4 regions of the Plantactinospora sp. KLBMP9567 genome follow, and region 1 is predicted to be linked to each of the others. Evidence: riboswitches for the same ligand, from Rfam matches in the RefSeq annotation. Region 1 holds a riboswitch; each other region holds the start of a gene.
What was found. A riboswitch is a leader RNA that binds a small molecule or an ion and turns the genes downstream of it on or off. The one in region 1 is predicted to bind cyclic di-AMP.
Positions count from the first base shown of each region.

Region 2: linked by a shared signal. The riboswitch ahead of R6Y94_RS02975 (hypothetical protein) and the one ahead of R6Y94_RS36770 (C39 family peptidase) in region 1 are both predicted to bind cyclic di-AMP.
Region 3: linked by a shared signal. The riboswitch ahead of R6Y94_RS07260 (hypothetical protein) and the one ahead of R6Y94_RS36770 (C39 family peptidase) in region 1 are both predicted to bind cyclic di-AMP.
Region 4: linked by a shared signal. The riboswitch ahead of R6Y94_RS25975 (C40 family peptidase) and the one ahead of R6Y94_RS36770 (C39 family peptidase) in region 1 are both predicted to bind cyclic di-AMP.

Region 1 is NZ_JAWQRR010000050.1:953-4,238, forward strand. It holds gene mdlC (benzoylformate decarboxylase) at 1-1,162, opposite strand, end outside; cyclic di-AMP (ydaO/yuaA leader) riboswitch at 1,419-1,560, shown strand; gene R6Y94_RS36770 (C39 family peptidase) at 2,040-2,888, shown strand; gene R6Y94_RS36775 (DUF2231 domain-containing protein) at 2,956-3,286, opposite strand, start outside.
Region 2 is NZ_JAWQRR010000006.1:37,535-40,820, forward strand. It holds gene R6Y94_RS02970 (cellulose-binding domain-containing protein) at 1-129, shown strand, start outside; gene R6Y94_RS02975 (hypothetical protein) at 241-1,344, opposite strand; cyclic di-AMP (ydaO/yuaA leader) riboswitch at 1,351-1,478, opposite strand; gene R6Y94_RS02980 (cation diffusion facilitator family transporter) at 1,728-2,642, opposite strand; gene R6Y94_RS02985 (ABC transporter permease) at 2,795-3,286, opposite strand, start outside.
Region 3 is NZ_JAWQRR010000009.1:306,487-309,772, forward strand. It holds gene R6Y94_RS07255 (SDR family oxidoreductase) at 1-991, shown strand, start outside; cyclic di-AMP (ydaO/yuaA leader) riboswitch at 1,245-1,378, shown strand; gene R6Y94_RS07260 (hypothetical protein) at 1,382-2,404, shown strand; gene R6Y94_RS07265 (MarR family winged helix-turn-helix transcriptional regulator) at 2,632-3,066, shown strand; gene R6Y94_RS07270 (hypothetical protein) at 3,056-3,286, shown strand, end outside.
Region 4 is NZ_JAWQRR010000034.1:164,802-168,087, reverse strand. It holds gene R6Y94_RS25980 (peptidoglycan recognition family protein) at 1-1,354, opposite strand, end outside; cyclic di-AMP (ydaO/yuaA leader) riboswitch at 1,650-1,790, shown strand; gene R6Y94_RS25975 (C40 family peptidase) at 1,803-2,843, shown strand; gene dcd (dCTP deaminase) at 2,991-3,286, opposite strand, start outside.

The DNA.
Region 1 (3,286 bases):
TGATGGTGAGTTGCCGGTGCAGAACGCTGAGGTTGGAGGGGGATTCGGGGACCACGATCCCGTCCGCTGGCCACTCGGCGGCGAGCGCGCCGAAGAGCGCCTCCGGGCTCAGCGGGGTGCCGGCGGCCCCGTCCGGCGCGCCGGCCCGGGGCGGTGGCATCGGCCGGTCGGTCGATGGCAGCCGCTCGGCCAGCCCGGCGCAGGCCAGCCTGACGTCGCCGACCAGGCTGTCGCCGACCGGTGCCCGGGCCGCCTCGGCCGGGTCGTCGGTGACGTGCAGCAGCCGGGTGCCGTCCGGCAGATAGCCCCGCCGGCCGGGGACGTACGGGTAGTAACGGAACACCGGGGCACCGACCACCAGTACGGTGTCGTGTCCGACCAGTTTCTCGGCCAGCGGCCCGATCGCCGGTGGCAGCAGTCCCTGGAACTGGGGATGGTCCTGGGGGAAGCCGACCCGGTCCGCGAACGGCGGCTGCCAGACCGGTGCCCGGCTCCGCTCGGCCAGGGCGACCGCCTCGGCCCAGCCGCCGCTGCGGTCGACCGCGGATCCGATCACCAGCACGGGGTTCCGGCTCGCCGCCAGGATCTCGGCGAACCGGTCCAGTTCCGTCGGATCGGGTGCGACCCGGGTGCTGATCCGGCGTACCTGCGCGGTGCCGCTGGCCGGCTCGTCCCAGTCGTCCAGCGGCAGGGAGAGGTACACCGGCCCGGCCGGCGGCTGTACGGCGGTGGCGAGCGCCCGCATGAATGCCTCGGGAATGTCCTGCGCGCGCAGTGGTTCGTGGCTCCATTTGACGTACGGCTCGGGCAGTTGGGTCGGGCGCACGTTCGTCAGCATCGGCTCGGACAAATTCATCGTCCGGGTCTGCTGGCCGGCGGTAACGATCATGGGTGTCTTGTTGTGCCAGGCGGTGACGAGGCTGCCCATTCCGTTTCCGGTGCCGGGTGCGGTGTGCAGGTTGACGTGCACCGGCCGGCCGGTTGCCTGCGCGTAGCCGTCCGCCATCGCGACCGCGGAGGCCTCCTGGAGAGCCAGAACGTAGGCGAAGTCGGCCGGAAAGTTCTTCAGGAATGGCTCCTCGGTGGAGCCCGGGTTGCCGAACAGGGTGGTGAGGCCGAGGGAGCGGAGCAGGTCGTAGGTCGCTTCGTGCACGGTTGTCATCGGAAGGAGCCTCCTGGAGTCCTCGTCCCATGCTCGGACCACCGCGCCAAGCCGGTCATTTCCGTCATACCGTACGCGTACATGATCATGCCGGTTTATCTGCGCGGCCGCCCGCCGCCCCAAGCCCGGTCGCCGGTCGTCCCGATCGCGCTGTCAAGCCCTGTTTTCGCTGTTCAGTGGGGTTGGCAACGGCGGAAGGCGGCCAGTAATGTCGGCGGGTCTGGTCCGGCCCCTTGGTCGCCATCTGGGTGACACCGGAGCAGACCCGCCGAGTCGTTCTGTAACGAGCCGGGGACCCACAGTTATCTGGGGTGAATCCGCGAGCCGCTGGCCCGTGGTAGGGCGGCCTTCCCGCCCGAATCCGTCAGCTAACCCGGTAGGCGGTGTCGGAAGGAGTAGCTGTTCGTGCCGCACCACCCGGGCCCTGGCCCGTCCCCCCAGTTCCCTCGCTGCGTTGCGGCTCCACTCCCGGTCGCCGCGACCGTCCCGGACCGCCCTGACCGGACCGGCCGACCCCAGGCCGGCACCTGAACCTGGCCCGATAGCGGTCTGTGACGCGGAAGTCGTCGACGCGCGGGCACTGCCGGGTCCGCCGGCCAACTGGTCGCGGTCCCGGTGAGGCCGCCGGCCGGTCGCGACGGATCGTGGTAGCGCTGATTCCGCCGGTACGCCGATAGCGGCGCTCCCACCGGCTGGCGCACCGTCGGTCCGTCCGTACCGTCGGCCCGTTCCGCCGAATGCGTCGGCGGGCCTCTCCCGGGCGATTTCGTCCGTGCGATTCCGTGCGATTTCACGTCACATTCCGGCAGCGACCGAAACGCCGCGTCATTCCTTGCCCCCCGGTGGCGGTGACGCGCATTTCCCGTGGAGGATAACGTTGAAGCACGCAATTAACGGGCGGTTCCGGACCGCCATGTCGGGCCGGCGTAACCGGCTCGCGCTCGCCTCGGCCGCGGTGCTCGCCGCTGCCGCGTCCAGCGGGGTCGTCCTGGCCTCGACCGGCTCGGCGGAGGCCCCGGAGACCTCGACCGTCGCCGTCGCCGAACTCGGCGCCCCGGCGGGACAGGCCGGAGCGGCCATCGTCACCGCACCGGAGACCACCGCGCCGGAAACGACCGCCCCGGCGACCCCGTCGCAGTCGACGACCACCGCGCCGACCACCAAGGCGGCGAAGGCGGCCCCCGCCAGCACCCCGAGTAAGCCCCCGGCGCCGCCGGAGTCGAAGCTGCTGGACTACGAGTTCCAGGCCCAGATCAACGGCTGGTACTGCGGCCCGGCCGCCACCCGGATCGCGCTGACCGTCCGGGACAAGCAGCCGAGCCAGGACGCCGTCGCCGCCGACCTCGGCACCACGATGAGCGGCACCAACTCGGCCGAGGACACCACCCGGGTGCTCAACAAGATCACCGGAACCGACTTCTACCGTACCACCGCCATCCCCGGCGGCGCGGCCACCCCGGCCCAGATGGACCGGCTCCAGGCCGACGTCGTGCACGCCGTCACCAGCGGGTACGCCGTGGTGGTCAACATCGCCGGCTCGGCGACCGACCTCGACGGCGGCTGGCACAGCTACCCCGGCGGGCACTACCTGACCGTGGTCGGCTACCGCGACGACGGCCGTACGGTGAAGATCGCCGACCCGGCCATCCCGGGCGAGGACAGCAACTACTGGATGACCACCATCGACCTGGCGAACTGGGCGGCCACCCGGGGCTACTCGTCCTGACCCGCCCCGCCCGCCGGTAGTAGTACCGACCAGACGCCGGCCGTGCGTGCCCGTGCTCAGGCGGGAATCACTGGCCCTGCCACACCGCCTGGGCGCCCGTGTCGCCGGTGCGGAACACGTAGTACAGGGTGATCCCGGCCGCCGCCAGGGACAGCACCCCGAGCACCAGGGTCAGCACCGGCGACCCCTTGGCGGCGGCAGCGGCCGCGCCGCCCTCGGCGCTCCCCTCGGTCCCGGCGGTCACCGGTGCGGCGGTGGCCCGGGGCTTGACCAGGAAGACCAGCGCCAGGGTCAGCACCCCGAGCGCGATCGTCGCGTACAGGGTGTTGGTGCCGAGATCCTGGTGCTCCGCCAGTCGCGGCACGTACTCCGGACTGACCCGGTTACGGGACTCCAGC
Region 2 (3,286 bases), on a different contig from region 1:
TGGTACAACCGGGCCAACTGGCGGCCGAGCCTCACCGACCTGCGGCTGGGCTGGGAGAGCTACGGCGAGGGCGCGAACACGCTCTGGTTCGACGACGTGGCGCTGGGCTCGGCCCGGATCGGCTGCTGACCGGCGCACCCGGTTCGGGGTACGGCCGGGTGCGGAACGAGAACCGCCGGCACTGCCCAGGGGTGGCGGGCGGTGCCGGCGGTTCGCGATCGGTGCGTCAGGTGCGGTCGATCAGTTCATCGACAGGTGCACGTGGTTGGTGTGGTCGCTGGACGGGTCACCGTTGCCCCCGTTGTACGTCTTCCAACCGCTGCTCGGCAGCCAGATCTGCTTGAACCAGATCACGTACAGCACGCCAAGTCGATCGGCGTTTCGCACGAAGTACGCCGCCAGGTTGTTGCCGTACGTCCGGTCGCCGCCGGTCGCCACCCCGCCGAACCCGTTCTTCTGGGCGGCGAAGTCGCAGGCCTGCCCCTTCGGATGCTCGCCGCTGCCGCCGCTGCGGAAGCAGGAGACGAACCGGGTGAAGCCGGCCGCCTGGGCCTGCTTCAGCGCGTGCAGGGTGCGCGCGGTGATGCAGCCGCTGGTGGTCGGGTCGTCGAGACTGCACGACTCGTCCGGGAAGGAGCCGTCGGCGTTGCGGGGTGCCGGTCGCGCCGACCCGCCGCCGCTGCCGCTGATCCCCGAGCCGGCGCCGCCGCTGTTGTTCGCCGCCGCCAGCGCCCGTTCGGCCTGCTTCTTGCGGGTCTCCATCACCTCGACCTGCTTGCGCTGCTCGCCGACCTCCTTGTCGAGCGCCGCCTTGGCCTGGGTCTCCTTGTCCAGGCTCTCCCGCAGCCCGCGCAGCTCCCGGCTCTCGTTCGCCGAGATGGTGTCGAGTGCGGCGGCCCGGTCCACCAGGCTGGTCGGAGAACCGCTGTTGAGCAGGGCGGAGACCTGCCCGAGCCGACCGGTCCGGTACGCCATGTCGGCCATCTCGGCGACCCGTTCGCTCCGGCTCGCCACCTCGGTGCGCAGCGCGGCGAGCTGCTGGTTCAGTTCCGTCTGCCGCTTGACGGAGTTGGCCAACCTGTTCTTGGCGGTCAGGTAGCCCTTGCTGGCGGCCTGAAGCTGCTCGCGCAGGCTGTCGGTGCCTCCGTCGATGTCGTCCCCGCCGGGTGCTGCGGCCAGCGTCCCGGGGGTCGCGTACTCCGGTGCCGCGGCGGCGGGTGCGCCGCCGAGTGCCGCGAGGACCATGCCCAGGGCGACGGCCACGGTCGTCGCGGCCTTCCGGGGCAGTCTCGTGGCTCTCCGCGCGGGTGCCGGAGCCTGTCGGGTGGGTGCCAGGAACGGCATATGACAATGTCCTTCCGTCAGCCGCCGACCGGGTTAGCTGACGGGTTCGGGACGGAAGATCCCTACCGCTGGCGCGGATGCACCCCTGGTACGTGGTTCCCCGGCTCGCGCATGCGATTAGGCGACGGTCTCCGCAGGCGCCGGAGGGCGCCGCCCGGCGGAGACCGGAGCCGAGCCTACCGGCAGTTGCCGCCCGGGGATACGTGGCGTTGCCGGAGTTAGATTCACGATTCTCCTACTTCGCAAGGATGTATCCGGACAAAAACCTCAAGTGCCGGATCGAAACTTAAGATGCCGCTAACTATCGGTGAGCCTCGACCTCTCCTGAGGCGGAATTCCGACAGTTTCCGGCCGGCCACGCCGTGACGCAGCGTCGCGAACGGTCACCAGTCGGTGGGCCCGCAGCCTCCGGGGGCGGTGTTGGGCTCGACCTGGAGGGTGGCGTGCGAGATGTGGAAGTCCTCGCGCAACGCCGACCGGGCCGCGGCGAGTACGGTACCGACCTCCGCATCGCTATCCAGCCTCAGGTGCGCCGAGGCCACCTCCATGCCGGAGGTGAGGGTCCAGACGTGCAGGTCGTGTACGTCGCAGACCCCGGGTACGCCGGCCAGCCGGGCGCGTACGGCGGCCACGTCGAGGTGCTCGGGCGCGGCCTGCACCAGGATGCGTACGGCGGTCCGGCCGAGCCGCCAGGTGCGGGGCAGGATGAACAGCCCGACCGCCAGGGCCACGATCGGATCGGCCCAGCGCCAGCCGGTCAGGATGATCACCACGGCGGCGACGATCACGCCCACCGAGTTGAGCAGGTCCCCGAGCACTTCGAGGTAGGCACCGCGCAGGTTGATGCTCTCCCGCGCGCCGGCCCGGAGCAGGCCGAACGCCGCCGCGTTGGCCAGCAGGCCGAGCGTGGCCACCAGCAGCATCGGCCCGGCCGCGACCCGGGGCGGGTCGTCGAACCGGCGTACCGCCTCGACCAGCACATAGAGCGCCACCCCGAACAGCAGTACCGCGTTGGCCAGCGCGGCCAGTACCTCCAGGCGGTAGAGCCCGAAGGTCCGCTGCGGGTCGCCGGCCGCCCGCCGGGCCGCCGTGATCGCGGCCAGCGCCATCCCGATCCCGAGCACGTCGGTGAACATGTGCCCGGCGTCGGAGAGCAGCGCGAGCGAGCCGGTGAACAGCGCGGCGACCGTCTCGACCACCATCAGGACGGCGAGCAGCCCGAAGGCGGCCCAGAGCCGTCCCCGGTGCCGTTCCGCCGCCCGGGTCAACCGCCCCCCGTGGTCGTGCCCGACCCCCAACGTCCCCTCCTTCCGGCCCGGTCGCCCCCGCCGTCGATACTGCCGGCCGGGCGGCGCCGGAAACCCGTCCTGTACGGAATCGGTGCCCCGTCCCTACCGGAGAACGACGCTGACCCGTCCCTACCCGAAGACGACGGGCGGGCGTGCCCGGCTCACCCGTCGTCGCCGAGGGTGGCGACGATCGGGGCCCGGGCGGCCCGGCGAGCCGGTAGCAGGCTGGCCAGCACCGCCGCCGAGGCGGCCAGCGCCGCGCAGAGGGCCAGCTGCCCCACCGGTACGGCCGGCAGCCCGTGCCCGTAGCTGCTGATCAGACCCATCGCCGCCGTCCACCCGAGGCCGAGCCCGAGGGCGATCCCGGACAGTGCCCCGACCGCACCGGCCAGGGCCGCCTCGGTCAGCAGCATGGTCGCCAGTTGCCGGCGGGACAGGCCCAGCGCCCGGACCGTCGCCGACTCCCGGCGGCGTTCGACGACCGAGAGCGCGAGCGTGTTGCCGATGCCCAGCACGGCGATCAGCACCGACATGCCGAGCAGGGCCGCGAAGATCCCCAGCAACTCGTCGAGGGTGCGGGAGAGCGCGTCGGCCTGGTCGGCGAGGCCGCGTACCCGGACTGCCGGCTGGTCGGCCAGGGCCGCGTCCAGCGC
Region 3 (3,286 bases), on a different contig from region 1:
CGGAGCGAGTGCCGGGGTGGGCCGGGCAACGGCCAGGCTGCTGGCCAGCCGGGGGATGCGGCTGGCGCTGCTGGCCCGGGGTGGGAGCGGTCTGCGGGGCGCGGCCGAGGACGTCCGTGCGGCCGGGGGTGTGGCGCTGCCGATCGAGACCGACGTGGCCGACCACCGCCAGGTCGAGGCGGCCGCGGACCGGGCGACCAGCGAACTCGGGTCGATCGACCTGTGGGTCAACAACGCGATGGCCTCGGTGTTCGCGCCGTTCACGGAGATCGGGCCGGAGGAGTTCCGGCGGGTGACCGAGGTCTGCTACCTCGGGTACGTCCACGGCACCCGGGCCGCGCTCGACCGGATGCGCCCGCGCGGGACCGGCACGATCGTGCAGGTCGGTTCGGCACTGGCCTACCGGTCGATTCCGCTGCAGTCCGCGTACTGCGGCGCGAAGCACGCCATCGTCGGGTTCACCGAGTCGCTGCGCTGTGAACTGCTGCACGACCGGAGCCCGGTCCGGCTCACCATGGTGCACCTGCCGGCGCTGAACACCCCGCAGTTCGACTGGGTGCTGTCCCGGCTGTGCAACCGGGCCCGACCGGTGCCACCGATCTACCAGCCCGAAGTGGCGGCCCGGGCCATCGTGTACGCGGCCGACCGGCCGGGCCGGCGGGAGTACTGGGTCGGCGCCTCGACGGTCGGCACCATCCTGGGCAACCGGTGCCTGCCCGGGCTGCTCGACCGGTACCTGGCCCGGACCGGGTACTCCGGCCAGCAGACGGAGCAGCCGGCCGACCGGAACCGACCGGCCAACCTCTGGCACCCGGTCGACGACGGCACCGGGGCGGATCCGGGCGCGCACGGCGCGTTCGACACGCCGTACCGGACACGGAGTCCGCAACTCTGGCTGTCCCAGCACCGGGGCGCGGTGACGGCGGGTCTCCTCTCGGCCGGTACGGTGGCCGGTGTGCTGTTCGGCACAGCGCCCTGGCGCAGGCGGTGACCGGAGAATCACCGACCGACCATCCTGGACACGTTTCCGCACGTCGGACGGGTGGGAACGCGCATGGTAAATAGCCGACAGCAGCTAGTCGATAATGGCGGGCAAAGCACGTCCTTCGATGCGTTCGACAAGCCGTGATTACTGATAGTCGTTGCCCGGCAACGCCTTTGCCCGTGAACGGGTCTTGCCATTCCGGAAGTGAAACCGGGTATGCTGTCTGCCGTTCATAGCCGCCGGATACCGCGTGGTCCGGCGCTGATCGCCGCCTAATCGCCACACGGCGAGCCGGGGACCCACGCACCCCTGGGGTGAATCCGCGAGAGCGGTAGGGACCACTTCCATCCCGAACCCGTCAGCTAACCCGGTCGGCGGCCGACGGAAGGGATACATGTGAGGGCACCCCTACGCCGAAGGCTGGCGACTGCCCTGGCACTGCTCACCGCCGCAGCTCTGGTCGTGGTCCCGTCGGAGGCGTCGGCGGCGCCCGCGCCGAAACCGGCCCCTCAGGAAGAGGCCGACTCGCCGGTGCTCGGAGACGTGCTCGCCAGCGCCGGCAAGCGGCTCGCCGAGGCGAAGGCCGAACGAACCAAGTCCCAGCGGCGGCAGCAGCAGCTCGGCAACCAGTTGAAGCAGGCGGAGGCCCGGCTGGCGGCACTCACTCCGGAGGCGAGCGAGATCGCGGCCGAGTCCTACCGCAGCGGCAAGCTCAGCGCCATCGCGATGCTGCTGAGCAACAACTCTGCCGACTCCTCGTCCAGCGCGTTCATGGAGCGGGCTTCGGCGCTCAACGAGCTGAACCTGTTCAACAACAGCAAGCTCCGGGCGCTCAACGAGGCGCGGGACGAGGTCGGCGCGGCCAAGAAGGCGATCGACGACGAGGTCGCCAAGCAGGCCGCGCAAGAGAAAATCATCAAGAAGCAGCAGTCGGACGCGAAGAAGGCGCTCGCCCTGGTGGGCGGCAACTCGCGTCCCGACAAGGGCCTGGTGGCGGCCACCTCGCCGGTCGCCCGTCCCGGGCCGGGGATGGCGGACGGCTTCCCGGGGCTGCCCTGCAACCGGGACGACCCGACCACCGGCGGCTGCATCACCGCCCGGACACTCCACATGTACAACGAGGTGCGCCGGGCGGGCTTCAAGAGGTTCGTCGGCTGCTTCCGGCCGGGTGGGCCGTTCGAGCATCCGAAGGGCCGCGCCTGTGACTGGTCGCTGCGCAACTCCGGGTTCAGCCGGGCCGCCAACGACGACCAGATGAAGTACGGCAACGACCTGGCCGCGTTCCTGATCCGCAACTCGGACCGGCTCGGCATCCTCTACGTGATCTGGTACAAGGAGATCTGGTTCCCGGACGAGGGCTGGAGTTCCTACAGCGGTCCGAGCGACCACACCGACCACGTGCACGTCTCCATGCTGTAGCCCGAGCCAACTCCGACCGCCCCGTCACCTGCCCGCCAGGCGACGGGGCGGTCGCGTTGTGCGGACAGGTGGCGTACCGGCTGGCATCATCGGCGGATGGCCGTCATCTCCGGCCATCGCCACGGGGGTCCATGGCTTTCTGGCCGACCGGGCGGCGCGGATAGCGGTCGAAAGGGATCGTGATCAACTGGTTGTATGCTGCACCAAGTTGGTTGTACTGTGCAACCATGAGTTCCGACGAGGCGCGTGCCATGCGGGACGCGGTCAGCCACTTCGTCCGGATGTTCGGGCTGCACAGGCCGGAGCAGACCCCGTGCGGGCAGGCGATGTCCGTCTCCGAGGCACACGCCCTCGCCGAGATCCACCGGGAGGGCGGGCTGCGCCAGGTCGAGCTGGCCCGCCGGTTGCGCCTGGAGAAGAGCACGGTGAGCCGGCTGGTCGGCCAGCTCGTCGGCCGAGGCTGGCTGGAGCGGACGGGTGCGGCCGGCGACGGCCGGGGAGTCTGGCTCACCCTCACCGCGCAGGGCTGCCGGGCCGCCGATCGGCTCGCCGCGGCCCGGGAGGCCCGGTTCGCCGCGCTACTCGACCGGATTCCACCCGACGAACGGCCGGCGATCCTGGCCGCCGTGCGACGGCTCGCGGAGGCTGCCGATGACCAGTGACAAGCCGATGACCAGCAGCGACCCCACGTCGTACCGGCCGGGCCGCCGCCGGCTCCTGCTGGGCTGCGCCGCCGGGTTGGCCGCCCTCGCCGTGGCCGCCGCCGTACTCTTCGTCGTCGACCGGGGGCGGGACGAGGGCGCTCGGGCCGACGCCCGGCGGCAGGCCGAGGTCGCCGAACGCGGTCGCGAGGTCATGCCGTTCGACCTCGAACGCACCACC
Region 4 (3,286 bases), on a different contig from region 1:
CGAAGTCCGGGTCGATGGTGACCAGGCCGGCGGCCGGCAGGCCGATGCCCCGGAACGGCGCCTTGAGCAGATCGAAGTAGTGCGACCAGTCCCAGTACGGGCCCGGGTCCCAGTGCATGCCGCGCACGTTCGCCGGCAGGATGCCGGGGACGTTGTCGTGCCCGATGACGTGGTCGCGGTCGAGCGGGATGTCGTACCGGTCGGCGAGGTAGCGGACGAGTTTGGCCGAGGTCCGGTACATCGCCTCGGTGTACCAGGTGCCCTGGGCGGCGAAGCCCTCGTGTTCGAGGCCGATCGCCTTGGCGTTGACGTACCAGTTGCCGGCGTGCCAGGCCACGTCCTTGCCCTTTACGTGCTGCGCGATGTGCCCGTCCGCCGAGCGGAGCGTGTACTGCCAGCTCACGTAGGTGGGGTCCTGCACCAGCCGCAGGGTGGTGTCGTAGCTGCCCTCGGTGTCGTGGATGACGATGTACTCGATCTTCTGCCGGCCCGGCCGGTCGGAGAGGTCGTGGTTGCCGTAGTCGCCGTCCCCGAGCGCCTGGTAGGGGGCCGGGATCCACTCGCAGGAGATGTCGCGCGGGCATTCCAGTCCGTCCGGACGGGGCGTGCCGGGCAGGCCGAGCCGGTCCAGCCAGGAGCGCTGCGGGGCGATCCCCGGCCTCCCGGGCAGGGTGATCCGGTGGCCGTCGTCCGTGGTCCGGCTGGCGCCCTCGGCGAGGGTCCGGTACACCTCGTCGGCGAAGGCCGCCGCGGCGTCCGCGCGGTCGCTGCCGGCGTACCGGGCCACCGCGCCGTACCAGGTCGCCGGGTCGCTGGCCCGGCCCGTCGGCGCGGCCAGCGCCTGCTGGTACGACGCCAGCAGCGCCGCCCCGCCCCGGATGTTCGCTGCCGGTTCGGCGCGGAGCACGTGCTCGTCGACCCCGGTCAGCGCGGCGGCGGCGTCCAGGGTCTGCCCGCCGGGCGGTGTGTCGCCGGTCCGGTCGACGTGCGGGCCGGCGGGTCCGGTCGCCGGTCGGGCGGGCCGGGCCGGGTCACCGCGCCGGTCCTCGCCGTGCTCCGGGTGTTCCGGCTCGGCGGCCAGCCCGGCGACGTCGGTCAGGTGCATCGGGCCGTACCCGCCGCTGGTGCTCGGCGTGCCGGCATTCGTGTCCCAGCGGGATTCCAGATAGGAGACGCCGAGCAGCACGCTCTCGGGTACGCCGAACTCGGCCGCCGCGGCGGCGTACTCCTGTTGCCGGGTGTCGGGGAGTGCGACGGTGGCTGGCGCGGGGCTGGCCGGCAGCAGCGCGGCGGCGCCGACGACCGCGGCTCCGATCGCGATTCTCCTGCTCAGCGGGTGTGTGGTGGGAAGCATCGAACCTCCATGAGCCGGGGGTGGGCCTGAAGATCACCCTCCACCCGGGACCGGTGCCCGTCAATACCTGCCGAGGAAGCTCGTCGCTATGCAGAAAACTTTCACCGACACGCAGCGTGTTCGGCGTCTCCAGTGCGGGCTCCGCCACCGTGAAGAATCCCAGTGGCTCCCACCGTCAGCGACTGGTCCGATACCTAACGAATCGACTCAGATCACGGGGTTGCGTTTGGATAACACCCTTCTCTAGTGTTGGGGACCGTCGAGCCGACGGCAGGCCGCCTAGCCGGGCGGCGACGTCTCGACACCGCCGAATCGTCACACTCAGCGAACCGGGGACCCGAGCTTCATGGGGTGAATCCGCGTCTCACGCGGTAGGGCGACAATCTTCCCGCCCGAACCCGTCAGCTAACCCGGTAGGCGGGCTACGGAAGAAGGAGTACGGACCCCGGTGGCTCCCCCTGCCCCGTCGCGGTCGCCATCCCTCCGGTCGGCATCCACCGACGCCGGGAACGCGAAACCGCGCCCTCGAAGGTCCATTCTCGCCATCGCGCTCACCGCACTGGCCAGCGCCGCGGTGTTGCTCACCGGCACGACGCCGGCGCTCGCCGAACCGACGGTGGCCGAGATCGAGCAGCAGATCGACACCGCCTGGCGCAAGCTGGAGCCGGTCGTCGAGAAGCACAACGCCACCCGGCAGGACCTGGCCGCGAAGAAGAAGCAGGCCGCCGCCCTGCAGAAGAAGATCGCCCCGCTCCAGTCGCAGATCGACGCCGCGATGAACCGGGTGAGCGACTTCGCGGTGCAGGCGTACAAGGGTGACAAGGCCTCGGCGGTCAACGCCCTGCTCACCTCGAAGTCGCCGACCGCGCTGGTCGGCCAGCTCTCGGTGCTCGACCAGTTCGCGCGGCAGCAGCAGCGCGAGGTGCAGGCGGTCGTCGAACTCAAGGACAAGTACGCCTCCCAGAAGGCTCCGCTGGACCGGCTGGTCAGCCAGTTGACCAAGACCGAGAAAGAGTTGGCGGCGAAGAAGAAGGAAATCGACGCCGAGGTCGAGCGGTTGCAGAAGCTGCGGATCCAGGCGTACGGGAACGGCTCGGCCGGCCCGCTGCGGCCCGCGCCCTGCCCGGCCACCTACCCTGGAGGTGCGGCCGGCAAGGCGGTCAAGTTCGCCTGTGCCCAGATCGGCAAGCCGTACAAGTGGGGTGCCGAAGGTCCCGGCTCGTACGACTGCTCCGGCCTGACCCTGGCGGCCTGGAACCAGGGCGGCGTGTCGCTGCCGCACAACGCCCGGGCCCAGCGCGGCCAGACCGCCAGCATCAGCCGCTCCGCGCTACGCCCCGGTGACCTGGTCTTCTACTACGCCGACCTCAGCCACGTCGGCATGTACGTCGGCGACGGCTGGATCGTGCACGCCTCCCGGGCCGGCGAACCGATCAAGATGAAGCGGATGGACGACGGCGAGATCCACAGCTTCGGTAGACCCGGCTGACGTCTCCCGGACCGAGTCAATGGCAGAACCCCCGTCGCGCAGGTGCGGCGGGGGTTCTGCCATTCGGTTCTGTTCGCGTTCCCGGCTGCCCGTCCGGCCCGGCCCGGGCCGTTCGGTGCAGGCGTGCTGCTTCTGTCGCCAACAGCCTCAGCGGGTGGGCCAGGTGCGCCAGTTCTGCCAGGAGCGGCTCGGGGTAGGGCCGCGCTGCCCCTGGTAACGCGAGCCGTAGACGGCCGACCCGTACGGGTGGGCGGACGGCGACGAGAGCCGGAAGATGCAGAGCTGGCCGATCTTCATCCCGGGCCAGAGCCGGATCGGCAGGTTGGCCACGTTCGACAGCTCCAGCGTGACGTGCCCGGAGAAGCCGGGGTCGATGAAGCCCGCGGTCGAGTGGGTGAGCAGGCCGAGCCGGCCCAGACTCGATTTTCCTTCGAGTCTTCCCG